Regions from separate parts of the Ensifer sp. VA4 genome, predicted to be linked through region 1. Evidence: predicted binding sites of a transcription regulator. Region 1 holds the regulator's gene; the other holds the start of a gene.
What was found. The regulator LexA, encoded in region 1, represses DNA repair genes until DNA is damaged. The targets are predictions, from matches to a motif close to TGTTCNNNNTGTGTTCNG.
Positions count from the first base shown of each region.

Region 1 (8,192 bases):
CGCGGTAAAGATGCGCCATACGCGTTCCTATTTGAACACGATCTGGCGAAGGGTGATGTTGCGGGCGCGGAAGCCGGCTTCGCAATAGTAGAAATAGAACTCCCATAGCCACTTGAAACGCAGGTCGAAGCCCAACGGCTCAATCCGGTTCCAGACGGACCAGAAGCGCTCGCGCCATTCGCCGAGTGTCCGGCGCAATCGATACCGAAGCCGAAGGCGTTGATCATGCGCAGGCCGACACCTATGACAAAAGGCAGCGCCGATCATCGTCTGGTTCCGCAAGGATCTGCGCCTTGCGCGCTCTATTCGGAAGCTGGACGAACGCGGCGACGGCCCCACTGGGGGCGGCGCAGCAATGTGGTTGCACCATGCGCTGGAGGCGTTAGGGGCGCCTCGGCCGCCAAGGCTCGCAACTTATCATCCGCGAGATCACAAGCGTGCCGAGAGAACCATGATGAACCCAGGCCTACCGTGTAGAAGGGGATTGATCACCCGGGGAACACAGGTGCAAAATGAAAAAGAGCCATTCGCATTTCTGCAAACGGCTCTTTTTGAAACTGGCTCCCCGGGCCGGATTCGAACCGGCGACCTATCGATTAACAGTCGAGTGCTCTACCGCTGAGCTACCAGGGATCATCCGCGCCGCTGTTTCGCTGTGCGCTTCAGAAGTGAGGCTGCTAATACGCATGCTTTTCTGATTTGCCAAGCGGTTTTTTCAAAAAAAATGACAAGTTCGGTTGCGAGGCTGTGGAGAAGTCCCCAATTGTGGGAAAAGACGCCGGATAGCGAATGATGAATAAAAACAGGAAGCAGACGCATTTCGGGATTGATCCGCAGACGCGCCAGATCGTGCTCGGCAAATGGCGCATCACCCTGCCGCAATCGCCGCTGCTGCGTATCCTGTTGGGCTCGCTCCTGGTGTTCTGCGGCTTACTCGGCTTTCTGCCGGTGCTCGGCTTCTGGATGATACCGCTGGGCCTCATCGTCCTTTCGCACGATATCCCATCCGTTCGCCGCCGCCGTCGTCGCTTGGCTGTCTGGTGGGCACGCTGGCGCGGACGCGCGAATTCCTCCAACGGCTCGTGAACCGAGAGCTGCTGCCTACTATTTCTATGGATCGCGAAATGTTTGATCGATCCGGATCGCAACCGGCCAGAGCACTTCCACTTCCCGACGGTCTGATTCACACCGGCCCAGCGAGCCCCTTGTTGAGGGAGGCCGCCGAAAACTTTTCGGCAACCCATCAAACGCATAATGCGGTCGCGAATCAGGATGGGGACGCATGGCCAAAGGCACTACGAAACGTCGAAGCCGGAATTCCGGTCGGAGCAGGGGTAAACAAGGCGGTATGGCACCGTGGTATCTGGCCGCGGCGCTGACCGTCGGCGGCGTGGTCGCCTATGATCACCGTGCCGAACTGAAACACTGGCCGGTGGCATCGGACGTGCTGGCATTCACGTCGTGGCATGAATCGAAGCCGAAGTCTGTTCGCGTCGCGCAGAAAACGGACGAGCGTCCTGCTCAGCAAGCCGAGAAGCAGAAACCGAATCCGGTGACGAGAGTCGCACTTGCCGCGCCGGTGCCGTCCGTTGACGTCGGCGCAAAGGCGCCGACACCCGCGGTGCGGCCGAACGAGGAAGTGAAGACGGCATCCATCCGCACGGATCAGTTCTATTTTTGCGGGATTCGCAACGACAATTGCGTGATCGACGGCGCCACCTTCCTGTACCGCGGCGAAACGATCCGCGTGGCAGACGTCGACGCACCGCGCATCCGCCAGGCAAGCTGCGACAAGGAACGTTCGCGCGGCTTCTACGCCAAGCAGCGCTTGCGCGAACTGCTGAATGCGGGTGACTTCAAGCTGGAAGCGGCGAGCGGTCGCCCGGATGCCAAGCCCGGCGAAAAGCTGCGACTGGTCACCCGCGGCGACCAGTCCATCGGGCGCGTGCTCGTCTCCGAAGGGCTGGTGCGCCCGTGGACGGGCCACGCTACTCCCTGGTGCTGAGGCCAATCCGGTATACAATCGGCCGAGCTTCTCGATCGCTCTGTGGAAAGTGCCGATCTTACAAATCGACGGCGCGTTTTTCGGAAAATGCCTCTTGCGGTTTTTCTGCAATCATTCTAAATCCGCGCCAACGCTCGGTTATCCGAGCCGTGAGGCCTCGTGGCGGAGTGGTGACGCAGAGGACTGCAAATCCTTGTACCCCGGTTCAATTCCGGGCGAGGCCTCCAAACATTTTCACCAACGAATTCAATAGGCTGCCGTCGTGGTGAAGCGGGGATTTGCCTGCTTCCATGTCGCGTCATGTTGCAACGGGATTCCCTTGCGTGCCAAGCATTTCCACGAGGCGACGGCGAATTCACGCGACATGGAATGCGACATGATCACGGCGAATCCGGAGCCAGAAACCCACTTACCAACTGCGCGTGCGTGAAAACTGGATCTCCATCCTCGCCACCGACAAACACGTCGTAGCGCATCATGTATCCGGCCTTGAGATGGACTCCCTCGATTGTGGCCGGAGGACAGGAACACGGCGCCTCGCCGGTCCTCATGATCTCGGCGGCGATGTCATCTGGACGTTGCCGCCTGGAAGGCTGTCATAGCGCCCACAGCGGCCTGTCGGAGCCATGAGGGCTTGGAGGGGCGGCCGGGTTCAGCCCAACCTTTTTGTTACCTTATTTTATCATTGACTAAAACGTGCGCTATGCGACCCTAAGGCCTCACGGTTGTGGGGGAATCGATGAAGATTTACAGGATGCGGTACACCTCGGTGGGGGCTTTTGGTGCGTGGGCCTTCGCGCTGCCGCCAGTTGCCGCACACTTCCTTTTCCAAGAGAATTGGCCGCAACCATCGCATTCGTTACCTCTGGCGTGAGGGGAGGATCGAATGCATTCGAAATGGTTGCGCCGCATCGCCGTGTTCGTGGCCGGCATTGGCATTGTGTTCGGCTATGGTGTTGTCTGGCCCAGCGTGACTGAGGCCATGTTCTGGGCCAAGCCGCATTCGATTACCGAAACCGTCAAATGGTTCCTGGATCGCGAGGGAATACCCGGCGCGGTCGTCGCATTCGGTAAAGCTGGAGAGAAGCCGCGACTGCTGAGCTTTGGCGTTGCTGATCATGCGACCGGGCGTCCCATGCAAGACAACATGACGTTTCAAATAGCCAGCATCTCAAAGCTCATCACTGCAGAAGCAGTACTGACGTTGATAGATGATGGCCAACTGAGGCTTGACGATACACTCCAAAGCATCTTCCCATCCGTCGCCAAGGCCGAAGATCCCCGCTTCAGCAACATCACGGTTCGCCACCTGTTGCAACATACTTCCGGCTTGGGGTGGCGTCAGCATTTCGATCTGGTCGCGGCCGACAAGGAAACGTTCGCGCCGGCTGAGGCCTGTTTACCGGTCGTTCTTGAGCGCCAAAAGCGCCCCTTGGATAGCGACCCCGGCGAGGAAGCGGAATACACAGACTTCGGCCCCTGCTGGCTTGGCCTGATCGTCGCCAAGATCAGCGGGATGTCTTACGAACGGTTTGTCCAAACGCGCGTCCTGAACCGCCTGGGCCTCAAGAGAACGGGCCTCATTAGCGAAGCACCCGCGGAGGTCCGTCATCACGTTGTCGGCATGGACGCGGCCAGGACGCACTTCAACCCGTCTGCCGGCTGGACGTCGACAGCCGAAGACCTCTACCGTTTCGCGTCGCGCGCCATCCGTGATACCGAGATTGCCACTCCTGTACCAGGCGAGTTTTCTGAACAGTCCTTCGGCCTCGGATGGTGGATATGGCAGCGCGGAACCGAGACCGATATCGCGCATACAGGAGCGCTGAACGGAACACGGGCAGTGGTCGCTCGCTCATCAGACGGAATCGTGATTGTCGCACTCTTCAACGGACGCGAAAAAGCCCGCGATTTGAGCCGTTTCGTTCGCATCCAGCATAGTCTCATCGACGCAGCCCGACGCGCCTATGAGCGCGCCTACAAAAGACGCAAATCCGGCTGGGCGCCTCGCAGGCTTATAACATCAGTCGACTACGGTGCCGACGGACGGATTACCACGCCGTGCTGATCCATGAGACATTCGGAGCGGGGCGGACGAGTGCAATCGTCTTCAGAGCAATACTTTGAAAAGCTGGATCACGTGCGAGCATTCGCCGCCTTCATGGTGTTCACTTGGCACTTCATCCATGCCGGCGGGGTCCCAGTAAATTACGTCCCGGCCTTGCCGCTGCTCTCATTGCTTGAGGAAGGCCATACGGGCGTTTCGCTATTCATGACGCTGAGCGGGTACCTGTTCGCCAAGCTGCTGGACGGCAGGCAGATCGACTATAAGAGCTTCCTGTGGAACCGAGCCCTTCGTCTGCTGCCTTTGTTGACGGTCGCACTGCTGCTGCAGGCGGCAGCCTGGATTGCCAACGGATCCTCGGTTCAAGCAGTCGCGACACAGATCGCGCTTGGAAGCATACTTCCAAGGTGGCCGAACGGTGCTTGGAGCATCGCCGTAGAATGGCACTTCTATCTGATCCTTCCCGCAATTCTCTTCCTGCGGCGATTGGTGGCCTTGATCCTGATCTTTACGGCGGTCGTGTTGCGCCTGAGCCTGTTTATAACCGGCTGGGAAATCCATCCAACCGCGTACTGGACAATCATCGGTCACTTCGACCAGTTCGTTGCCGGGATATATGTCTGGTATCTCTTCCGAGGTGAACGCGTGCGGCCCTTGGCAGTCCTTGCGGTCGCCATGGCGTTCGTCACCTTCTACCACTGGTTCAACATCAGCGGCGGTTTCTATGGGCCTCAAGCATCGCCCGTATGGATCTATCTTCCCGCCGCCGAGGCCGCGTTCTACGCCGTGATGATCGCCGCCTACGACGGATCGAAATTGAGTTTGCCTAAACGGCTATCGGCCTCGATTTCCTTCGTAGGCACGGTCTCCTATTCGATCTACCTGCTTCACTTTTGGTACTATGGCCCCGCTGCAAAAATGGTGACGCAGTATCTTGGTCTTCTGCCCTTTGGGCTTTCGCTTCTGTGTTCCCTGCTGGCTTTTGTGCTGTTCCTGCCGATCGCAGCACTCAGCTACCGATGCATCGAACAGCCGTTCTTGAAGCTCCGTACGAGATACGCGAGGCGTGGCCCTCATTTTAGGCCGGAGAACTCTTATACGGGTGCCCTGCGCTGAGATTCCCGGTCAGCCCCCACTTGTGGGCCAGAAAGCCCTCGACCTCCGGTCAGACTGTGATTGCTGGGCGTTGGTGAAGATGGCCTCGGCACTAAAGCAGGCGAGCCATGCAACCGCTGTAGTGGTCCGAGATTCCCGAGAACTGGCGAGGACGTAAACCCGACGGTACTGCTGCTCGTCGAGAAGAAGGATGCCCGTCGAGCATCATAGCCCAATCGCTGGCCGGGCTATAAACGCCCACGATGCGCCAAGAAGCCAGTGAAGGCGACGGATTGCCTGCGGTTTTCCGCGCCATAGACCCGAAGCCGTCATATACGACGCCATCCGAGAGTGACAGGCGGCGCTCCAACTCGACTGGGAGCCAAACCTCCCAGGCCGTTTGCCGGACCCTATACAAGATACGCAGACGCCGCCGATGTCCCGGAGAAGATATTGGGCAGCGAAAGGAGCTGCCGTTCCAGATCTTGTCCGGATGTCAGTGGTAGCGGCGGATCAGTCCGACGAGCTTGCCCTGGATCTTCACCCGATCGGGTCCGAAAATCCGTGTCTCGTAGGCGGGATTGGCGGCTTCGAGCGCAATCGACGCGCCCTTGCGCCGGAAGCGCTTCAGCGTCGCTTCCTCATCGTCCACGAGCGCCACGACAATATCGCCGGGATTGGCCGTGTTGCCATTGCGGATGATCACCGTGTCGCCGTCGAAGATGCCGGCTTCGATCATCGAGTCGCCCTTGACTTCGAGGGCGTAGTGTTCGCCGTTGCCGAGCATGTCGAGCGGAACGGTGATGTCATGCGTGTTGTTCTGGATGGCCGAGATCGGCACACCTGCAGCGATGCGGCCCATGACCGGCACGGACACCGAAGCGTTTTCAGCCGCTGGCGCCGGCTTTGGCAGTGCAGCAGGGGGAGGTGCTGCCGGTTTGCCGAGGCTTCCCTCGATCACGCTCGGGGAGAAGCCGCGGCGCGGCTGCTGCTGCTGGATGGATGCGTAGGCTTCCGGGAGCTTGATGACCTCGAGCGCACGGGCCCGGTTCGGCAGACGGCGAATGAACCCGCGTTCTTCGAGCGCCGTGATCAAGCGGTGGATGCCGGATTTCGACGCCAGCTCGAGCGCATCCTTCATTTCATCGAATGATGGCGGGACGCCCGACTCCTTCATGCGTTCGTGAATGAACAGAAGCAATTCCTGTTGCTTGCGGGTCAGCATGGCACGTCGCTCCAGAAGCGTGAAACAAATCAAGAACAGACACTATCTGTTCCATATGTGTTCTGCAAGTGCCTAAAATTCCGTGAATTCAGGCAATTGACGCGTCTGCGCGTATCAATCGGTCACTTTTACGGGAGCAAAGCGGGTTTGAGTGCGCGAAATAGGGCCTGCGGCGTGGCGCATGGCGAGACCGTGAGGTTGATTCGAACGATTCGTGATCGTTTTCGTGGAGCAGGCGAGCTGATCCGGTGTTCAGGTGGAATCGCTGTAAGCGGAAGGTACTAAAGCGACGTGCGTTCATCCGAACGCTCTTCGCTTTAGGCCGGCTGCGTGCTGGAGCAGGCGTCTTCGAATTCCTTCACCGTCTCGGGGGTGTTGTCTTCGGGAAGCACGGCGTCCGCCGCATCGGTCGCAACAGCTGTGTCGCCGTCATAGACGAACGACTGGATGTAGAACGCAATCGCGCCCTTCCACACTTTGCGTCCGTCGATCTGATGGCAGGGAACGGCGGTTTCGAAATCGGTCTGCAGTTCGTCAACCGTGGCGGCGCTGAGCTTGATGTCAGGCATATTGGGCGATGCGACTATCGAAGCGAGGAGGAGGGCGGCGAGCACGGTGATCGTCCACTTTGATGCAAGGGTGGGACTACGGGGCGGTTAACGATGTGAACCGCGCTTTCGTTCCGGTGTCCAGCAAGCCTGGCGATCACTCTGACGTGTTCAACAGCTCTTTGAGTGTAAGCTGTGGCTGTTTTACGTCACGTGCCCGACGCGCAAAGGCCGCAGGGCTTTGCAGCAGCGGCGCGCTGCGGCAAGGGGGGCGGCGTCAGCGTATTTCCAAGGGGGAATGGCGGACAGGGTGGGATTCGAACCCACGGTACGGTTTCCCGTACGCTGGTTTTCAAGACCAGAGCCTTAAACCACTCGGCCACCTGTCCTTGCCTGAAGCCGGCAGCTAACGGCTTTCGGGCACGGCGTTATTGCGCGAAGCTCCGTCGCTTTGCAAGATTTAAGATGCATCGCCGAAGGATTTTCTCGGTGGCCCGGTATTAGAGCGCGGGCCCGCTCTGCCGGTAACCATCTGTAAACCATAACGCATGAAATCCGGCGTTGATCTGTGGATGAGTTCGCATTTTTGCCGTGTTGCTGTCATGTTTGATCGACTGTTCCGTTTCGGGACGCCGAGATTTCCGCTGGGGGCATGAGCGGAAGGTTTCGAGTACGGCTTATTCGATCGATGTTGTGGGACAGATGACATCCAGTAAAAATGCGGCATATCTGGTCAAGGGACTGCGCCTTGCGGCAGTCCCCATGCTGTGCGTAACGCTTGCGGCCTGCGGATCCACGTCGAGCATCAAGAAGTCCAAGTCGCGCAGCAAGGAATACTTCGCCGAATCCGTTTATGGCGTGAAGGCGAGCCCGCGCGTTGCGACTGGAAACAGTATTCCGAAGGGCGGCGGACGTTACCAGGTCGGCAAGGCCTATCAAGTCAAGGGCAAGTGGTATCAGCCGAAGGAGGACTTCGGCTACAACAAGACCGGTGTCGCCTCCTGGTATGGCTCGGCGTTTCACGGCCGCCTGACTGCCAACGGCGAGGTCTACGACAAGGCGCACCTGTCCGCCGCGCACCCGACATTCCCGCTGCCGAGCTATGCGCGCGTCACCAATATGGAAAATGGCGCGTCGGTGATCGTGCGCGTCAACGACCGTGGCCCCTATGAATACGGCCGCATCATCGACGTTTCCTCGAAGACGGCCGACATGCTCGACATCAAGCGCAAGGGCAGCGCGAAAGTGCGCGTA
Region 1 covers NZ_JBVQPO010000006.1:313,469-321,660, reverse strand. The annotation lists partial or broken gene AC0C6X_RS12930 (class I SAM-dependent methyltransferase) at 28-218, opposite strand; tRNA gene AC0C6X_RS12925 (tRNA-Asn) at 559-633, opposite strand; gene AC0C6X_RS12920 (hypothetical protein) at 793-1,086, shown strand; gene AC0C6X_RS12915 (thermonuclease family protein) at 1,349-2,005, shown strand; tRNA gene AC0C6X_RS12910 (tRNA-Cys) at 2,159-2,232, shown strand; gene AC0C6X_RS12905 (serine hydrolase domain-containing protein) at 2,892-4,073, shown strand; gene AC0C6X_RS12900 (acyltransferase family protein) at 4,104-5,186, shown strand; gene lexA (transcriptional repressor LexA) at 5,662-6,390, opposite strand; gene AC0C6X_RS12890 (hypothetical protein) at 6,708-7,004, opposite strand; tRNA gene AC0C6X_RS12885 (tRNA-Ser) at 7,238-7,327, opposite strand; gene AC0C6X_RS12880 (septal ring lytic transglycosylase RlpA family protein) at 7,641-8,192, shown strand, end outside.

Region 2 (8,192 bases), on a different contig from region 1:
ACCTTGGGCGAGGCACGCATGTACTCAGCTGGCGTGTGACCTCCGCCGATGGCCATCCGATCGGTGGATCGGTCGTCTTTTCGCTCGGCGCGACGAGCGCCGCACCGCCCGTAATGGGAGATAGGATCGACTGGGCCGTACGCGCCGGCATCCTGTTATCGAAACTCGCACTTTATGTGGGCCTGTTTATCGGCGTTGGCGGCGTGTTTTCGCTTTGCTGGCTGCCCCGCAGCACCCGCTCAGGAGGCAACGTCGTTGCGGTCGCGCTTGGCACAGGGTTCCTTGGCGCGCTTGCCGCCTTGGGCTTTCAGGGGCTCGATGCGCTGGGAGTTCCCCTGACGCACATTGTCGAGCCGGCCGTTTGGTCCACGGCGACGGCAACGAGCTTCGGGGGGACAGGGATAGCGGCGATCGTTGCCTTTGGCGTGGCCGCCATGGCGCTTAGCGGCAAGGGGCGGTTTGCCCGGGTGTCATCCCTCGCGGCGCTGATCGTGTCATCGGCCGCCTTTTCGCTGAGCGGCCACGCTTCTACGGCAGAGCCGCAATGGCTGATGCGCCCGGCCGTCTTCCTGCACGTCGCTGCAATAGGTCTCTGGGTCGGAGCACTGGCTCCCCTGGGCATGGCGTTGCGGCGCGGCGACCCGATGGCGCTTCGGGCGCTGCGTCGGTTCTCAACATTCATCCCTTATGTGCTTGTCGGGCTCGTTGGGGCGGGTGTCGTCTTGACCATCGTGCAGGTCGAAAAGCCGCAAGCGCTGTTGGAAACCGCCTATGGTCAGGTCTTTATGGTCAAGATGGCATTGCTGGTCGGATTGTTTCTCCTGGCGATCGCAAATCGCTGGCGACTGACGGAGCCGGTCGTTGCTGGAGATCGGACATCAGCGAAGCATCTGGTCCGCTCGATCGCTGCAGAGACGCTTCTCGTTTTCCTGATTTTCGGCGCCGTGTCTTGCTGGCGCTTTACGCCGCCGCCGCGCGTCCTTACCGCCTTGGCGACCCAAGCCGCAAGCCTTCATATCCACACCGACAAGGCGATGGTCCTCGTTGAGGTCTTGCCGGAGCGGATGGGTGAGGTCGACGTATCGATCAACGTTCTCACGGGTGAAAGTGAACCGCTTGCTGCCAAGGAGGTGACGCTCATCCTTTCCAAGCTCGATTCCGGTATCGAGCCGTTCAAGCGCATAGCGGTACGGCGTGGCGAAGCGGATTGGGGGGTCGACCGCATGGCCATCCCCTTGCCGGGTCTCTGGCAACTGCGGGTCGATATTCTGATCAATGACTTCGAGAAGGTAACGCTGAGCGACGAGATCAGCATCGGGCCATGAGCGCGGCGGCCGCGGCGCCGGCAGAGCGATGCTTTGTTAGTATTTTAGAAATATCAAATGTTCATACTGCGCCACCATGCGCGGTTTTCTGCTGATGGCAATTTTCGCTGGCGGATTGTGGGTGGCGGACACGACCCTGTGTGAAGGCCGCTACACCCAGGAGTTTGGACATGAAATTCACTCCGCGACCAGACGCGCCGGGTATTGGCTGAACGCCCAATTGAACTTTCTGCGCACCCGCTTCTAGCCGTCCATTGTCCGGCAGCGCAGGAGGCCGAGGCGTCAGCTTTCCCAAGGCCCCGCATTTGATCTCGGCAATGACCAAGCGGGCGCCGGCTGACGTCTGATGCGTTCACCGCGGGTCCGAAGCTGTCGTCTTCGGAAGATAGACGGCGACATTATTTCTTTCGCCGGAGAACGCACCGGCGACGAACAGATATGCCGCAATCCCCAAGATGGCGAGCAGCATCAAGCCTATCGGCAGTTCTGTCGAAGACCTCCGCGGCTTGTCATAGCTGTGCTTGTGGTTCATCTCCAAGTCCTTGCATGTCGCCTTATCCCTCGACAGCAGCAGAGCCGGCCGAAAGGAATTTGGGACTGCTCTGATGCTGTCTTGCACCCATGGTCAGTGCTGAACACCATGGGCCTGCAGGGTTATATTAGAACCTGCGATGATGCCTAAAGTTCCCGACCGCGGCCGTGGTCTCGCGGTCTGCCGTCGCTGATGAGAACGTTTGGAGAACTTTCCTGTGTGACAGGATCATCTGCCGGTGTATAAGGCCGAATGGTCCAAAGAGCAGGCAGCGCCGATCTTCCGCTTCACAGTGGCCGGGTTCCCCGGTGGCTTGGCGAGCGCATGACGAAACTTGGCGCGATCATCACCCAGGCGATTGTCTTCGAATACGGTCGAGACGAATTTCTTCGGCGGCTGGCGCATCCGTTCTGGTTTCAGTCTTTCGGATGCGTCATGGGCATGGACTGGCACTCCTCGGGCATCACCACCAGCGTCATCGGCGCCCTGAAGCGTGGTTTGTCGCCTCTGTCCGGCGAACTCGGCATTCATGTCTGCGGCGGGCGAGGGCGGAATTCTCGGGAGACGCCTGGCGAGTTGATCGCGATCGGCGAGCGCGTGGGTCTGGATGGAGGTGGCCTTGCGACCACCAGCCGCCTCGTCGCAAAGGTCGACAGCGCGGCGGTGCAGGATGGCTTCGACCTTTACCTGCACGGCTTTATCGTCGCCGACGACGGCAAATGGGTCGTCGTGCAACAGGGCATGAACGGCGAAAAGCGGCAGGCCCGGCGCTACCACTGGCTGTCGGAGGGTATCACCAGCTTTGTGGACTCGCCTCATACGGCGATCGAGGGTGCGCGGCAGGGCGAGATCGTCAATCTTGCCGATCGCCGCGCCGCGGCCTCGCGCAACAGTCAGCTCGATCTGCTGGCTTCGCTCGGACCGGATCGGATTGTCCGGGAGGTCGTGGCTATCGAGCCCGGGCGCGAAGCCAGGCAAACCGCGCAGCCGATGCTGCCGCATCTGATCATGCCTGCACATCACGATGTGCGCCAGGAAGACGTCAACATGAAGCGTCTGCACGCCACGCTCGCGGCCGCTGCCGACCGCGGTCCAGAGGATTTCGAGCACCTCCTGCTGGTGCCGGGCGTTGGGGCGCGGACCGTCAAGGCGCTGGCGATGGTGGCCGAAGTCGTGCACGGTGCGCCATGCCGGTTCGCCGATCCGGCGCGCTTCTCGCTTGCCCATGGAGGCAAGGATCGCCACCCATTTCCGGTGCCACTGAAAGTCTATGACGAGACCATCCGGGTGATGAAGTCGGCCGTGTCGAAGGCGAAGCTCGGTCGCGGCGAAGAGATGCAGGTTCTCAAACGCCTGGACGATCAGGCTCGCCAGCTCGAAAAATATGTGACCGGCCCGGGTCTCAAGGAAATCGTGGCCGGCGAGTTTCGCCAATCGCAAGAGTTCGGCGGCCGCAGTGTATTTGGCTGGGAAGGACCGACTGGACCATCAGAGGACGCGGAGCGGTTGCCCCGTTTCGGTCGCCGCGACCGGTAGACAGCTCTGTGTGACAGCAAGGCGTTGCAGCGAATCTCTTTCTTTGATCTCTTCGAGAAGTTCTCGCCGGAACTCAAACCTCCTCCCAAGGGTTGGAAGGAAGCTTGCGAGGGCGAGCCAGCAGAATCCACGCCAAGAGGAGTCTCGCGATGGAAGAACTGCAGAGCATCACGGTATCTGAGGAACGGCTCGAGGATTGCCGTGACGTCGTTGAGCTTGATCTTCAGCTTTTGATCCGCGACACGATCGACTCCGGGTTTTCGGTGGAGGAGGTGTTGATCGCGATCAGTGAACTGGTGGCGGAAGATTTCGCCAGCGCCGTCAAGGTCGCCAGCGTCCACTAAGAAGCGCATTGCTGACCGAAACGGAGCATCTGGTCCCGCAGCGAAGGCTCGGCGACACGCTTTGCTGCTTCCCGATAGTCGAACCAGGCCAGCTTCCGCTCACCCTTCTCGGGGAATTTCCGGCGCATGCGCCCGACTTCGAGGAGGTGGAGCTGAACCCTGCAGGAAATCTTGAGCCCGTGGTCCAATCGTTTTTTGTAGAAGTAGTGGCCGAACGGGAACCTCTGGCAAGTCCCTTTGACGCCTGCTTCCTCATAGGCCTCTCTCGCCGCGACCTCATGCGCGCGCTTTCCCTTCATCGGCCAGCCCTTCGGAATGACCCAGCGGCCGGTGTCCCGGCTGGTGATGAGAAGAATTTCCAGTGCGTTGTCGTTACGGCGGTAACACAGGGCCGCGTATTGCACGCGTGGCGGCCGGCGAAGCATCAACTGCACGTCAGAGGCAATTTGATCTAGAAAATTCACAGAAACGCTATCTCCTTTGTTGCCCTTTGTATGCGGGCAGGCTTTCTGTCTGCCACTCGAAGATAGAGGATAACAACCAGATAGGCGGTTCTGTTCCACCAACACATCACGCTCAACGCACTACGCGAAAGTGGGACGCGGGACGGACGACCGGCCGGTTCAAAGCGTTGACAGGATACGGTTGCTGAGCGATCCGCGATAGGTCTTCTTGATCTCGACCTTGTTTTCCAGTGAATCCAAGATCTCCTCGCAGAAATCAATGTCGTGAAGCTCGCGGATGGTCTGGAGGCCGCCAGGCGTGAATACGTTGATTTCCAGAAGCTTGTCGCCGACGATATCAAGGCCGACCAGGAACATGCCGTCCTCAACCAGTTTCGGACGTAGTGTTTCGGCGATCGCCAGCATCTCTTTCGTAACGTGGGCCGCCTTTGGAGTGCCGCTGGCGTGGATATTGGACCGCACGTCTCCCTTGGGCGGCACGCGTCTGAACGCAGCATAGACGCCGCCCCTCTGGAGCGGCCGTCCGTTCATCAGGAACAACCGCGTGTCGCCTTCCGATGCTTTCGGAAGGTAGCCCTGCACGATCAGATAGCCGACGACGCCGACGGCCTCGACAATTTGAGTAAGGTTGCCCTCCGTGCTGGTCGCGACCCTGAAGACATTTCTACCGCCAGATCCCTGCAACGGTTTGATGATCACGCCCTCGGAGTAACCGTCGATGAACGCGCGAATTTCATCGATGTCCTTGGAGATCAGAGTTGTCGGGCGAACGGCCACCGGGAAATCCTGAAAATAGAGCTTATCTTGTGCCAATGCCAAGCCGCAGGGGTCGTTGACGACAATCGTACCGCGCTCGGTGGCGAGACGACCGAAATTCGCCCCGGCGTGCGATGCCCAAGGACGGCTATCCGCATCCTCCGATGGGTCGTTACGCAGAAACAGAACATCCACGTCTTCAATATTGACGACGACCCTGTCTGCGTCCCTGAGTGCGCGCAAAAGCGTTTCTGGTTTCTTTGGCCGTGTTCCGTCGAAACCGGCCGCCCGTATCATCAATGTGTCGTCCGGGCGCAGGATAAAATCACCGGGCGTGACATACAGGACCTCATGCCCGCGGGCGAGCGCGGCAAGCGCCAACGCTGTGGTCGTATAAGCTGGCTCTTCGGTTTCGAGTGCGTTGACAAGGAGGGCGATTCGCATTGAGGTCCCCAGCTTCGGATTTTGGTCCTGTTCGCGCCAGCGCCTGATGCACCGCGCACGACCTAAGAAATAGGGCGGGACGACACTGCACCAAGACGGCCTACTCCTGCGCGTCGCGCCAGGCTGCCATCGGCGCTTTGTTCGCGATGCCATTGTCGATGGTCAGCACGCTGTCGAAGAGATCGGCGTCACTCCCTGATTGGATCGACGAGGTATCATGCGTGATGGCGATTGCAGTCGCCTCTGGACAATGATCCTTTATCGATCGATGAAATGCCTGAACCGCCTGGCTGTCCAGGGCGCTCGTCGCCTCGTCGAGGAAGAGCAGGCCCGGCTTTAACAAAATGATCTTGGCCAGGACGAGCTTCTGTTTCTCGCCTCCGGAGAGAAGCTTGTCCCAGGTCTGGCCATCGCGACCATCCTTTGAAAGCTCGCCCGCAAATTCTTCGAGCCCGGCCTCCTCCAGCGCCGCCACGGCAGCGGCGTCGGTATGGGTCTCAGCCTCATCCGGCAAACAGACGAGCTCCTTCAGGCAAACGCCCTGGAGCTTGACGTCCTGGGCGGCGTAGAGGCTTCGAACTTTTCCGGGCGTAATGATCGTGCCGCGGCCATGTGCCCAAAGAGCGTTTATCGCTTTGAGCAGCGAGGTCTTGCCGCTACCGGAATCACCGACCACCAACGTCCACTCTCCAGGGCGGAAATGCAGCTTGTCGGCGGTTAGAAAGGGGTTGGCGTCGCCAGCATGCAGGAGTTCGAGCGAGTGAATGGTCAGGCCTCGCGCGGCATCCTGGGTCTTGTATTCGAACGCCGAGGGGCCGCTTCGGGCATAGTAGTCCTGTGGCTGCTGCACGCTTTCTATCGCTTGCGCAAGTTCGGTGATCCGGCGTGCATCGGCCCTTAGCGTCGCAATGTCGGGCATCGCGTGGATGAACCACGAGCATTCGTTGATGAGCGCCGTCGCCAGCTCGGCGCCGGTGACATAGTCCTGCAGGCTGATCGTCTTGTCGACGTAGGGGAGCAGCCCTGGTGCGTAGGCGACAATGCGTGAGCCGATGAAATTGTGCACCAGCTCGAACCCCATGAAGCCGGCGGTCACGCGATTGAGGCTTGCCCAGGTGCGATCGATCTCGCGATATCGGCTCCGGTTGACTACCTTCTGGGCCGGTTCGCCATTAATAACCGCAACATGAAAACTGCGGTGCAACAATTGGTTCAATTCGCTGCGATAACTGCCTTCCGCCGATTGGATGCGTATCGAGAGACCCTGCAGGACACGACCGAGCTTGGCTGCGAGGAACGTATTCAGCGGGACGTAGATCGCGATTGCGAGGAATGTCAAACAGGCGCTGCCGTAGCTGCCCAGGAGATCGAGTCCTCTGACGGTGCTCGACGTCTCGATCAGTTTTAGCCCGACGAATCCAAGCGATAGCACGACGCCGGCTATGCCCACGCCCAGGCCGATTGCACCGCCCGTCATGCCCTTTATGGCTTCCTGCATCCTCTGATCGATGTTGTCGGGCGATGAAGCCTCCGCCTCGCTTGCGGCGCCAAACCCGTTTTGCAGGAGGTGGAAATGGGTGTGGTTGGAATCGAGCAGCGCCTGGTTGAAGCGATCGTCCAGCCATTGGCGCCATTTCCGGTGGAGCGTGGTCGAAAAGAAATGACGGACCGCTGTGAAACCTGCGTCCCTGGTGATGGCGATCGCGGCAAGCGTGGCTGCGGTGGTCAGGAGCGACCAGGGCGTCGTCGGCACGGTAGGATGGTGAAAATTCGCGATCCGATTGACGAGTTCGCCGGAGGTCAAGGCGAACCATACGCTTGCCTGAGCCGACAAGCCGGTGAGCAGCAGGATAAGAAACGTCAAGCCCCAGGCCTCGCGCCAACGCTCGGAGAGCCAGTAGGCCAGCAACAGACCCCAAAAGCTGCGCATTGAAGCAACAGGACTGGTCCGGCGCAGTCGCTCCCGGCCGAAGGTCCATCTGACCAGTGCTGCTGTTCGCTGTGCGTTACTGCGCACGACCTCACTTAAAGCCATCCCCATGAACTGGGGCGAGGATCGGGCTTGTCAAATCCGAGGAATATTGCAAGAGGGGCCAGAACCCCTGCCAATTGCCGAGATCCTTTCATCTCCGAGGCGTAAGTGTCGGTGATCGAAATGTCGTTACGGATCAATTCCGCCCGTTCACGCCCAGCCTGTCGAAGGCCGTGCCCGGGCACGCTTCGCACTCCGGGTACCTGCTTCGGCGCCGTCCGGAACCTTTTATCGCCGCAGATGTTGGAGGCGTTCCAACCAGATGGCACAGGAGCTTGTTATGCCGGAGAAGACACTCGAGGCGCTGTTTTATGACGGCCTTAAGGACATCTACTATGCGGAGAAGCAGATACTGAAAGCGCTGCCGAAGATGGCGCGCGCGGCGCAGTTGCCCGATAGCAAAGCGGCATTCCAGAAGCATCGGGACGAAACGGAGCACCATGTCGAGCGCCTGCAACAGGTCTTTGAGATCATCGAGAAACGTGCGCAGGGGAAGACCTGCGAGGCTATTCAGGGCCTCATTGCCGAAGGTGAGGAGATTATCGAAGAATTCAAAGGGAGCCCGGCCCTCGACGCGGGCCTCATCTCCACGGCTCAGGCGGTCGAACACTACGAGATCGCGCGCTATGGCACCCTGAAAACTTGGGCCAAGCAACTTGGGTTGGAGAAGGCGGCGCTGCTGCTCGACCAGACTCTTCAGGAAGAAGGGGCGACCGACAAGGCACTCACCAAGATCGCTCTGTCCGCCGCCAACAACAA
Region 2 covers NZ_JBVQPO010000014.1:147,655-155,846, forward strand. The annotation lists gene AC0C6X_RS24255 (copper resistance CopC/CopD family protein) at 1-1,325, shown strand, start outside; gene AC0C6X_RS24260 (hypothetical protein) at 1,678-1,857, opposite strand; gene AC0C6X_RS24265 (DUF763 domain-containing protein) at 2,110-3,393, shown strand; gene AC0C6X_RS24270 (hypothetical protein) at 3,543-3,737, shown strand; gene AC0C6X_RS24275 (NUDIX hydrolase) at 3,734-4,201, opposite strand; gene AC0C6X_RS24280 (glutathione synthetase) at 4,361-5,401, opposite strand; gene AC0C6X_RS24285 (ABC transporter ATP-binding protein/permease) at 5,502-7,418, opposite strand; gene AC0C6X_RS24290 (YciE/YciF ferroxidase family protein) at 7,714-8,192, shown strand, end outside.
Region 2: the regulator LexA is predicted to act here: its motif matches at 2,052-2,069, upstream of AC0C6X_RS24265 (DUF763 domain-containing protein).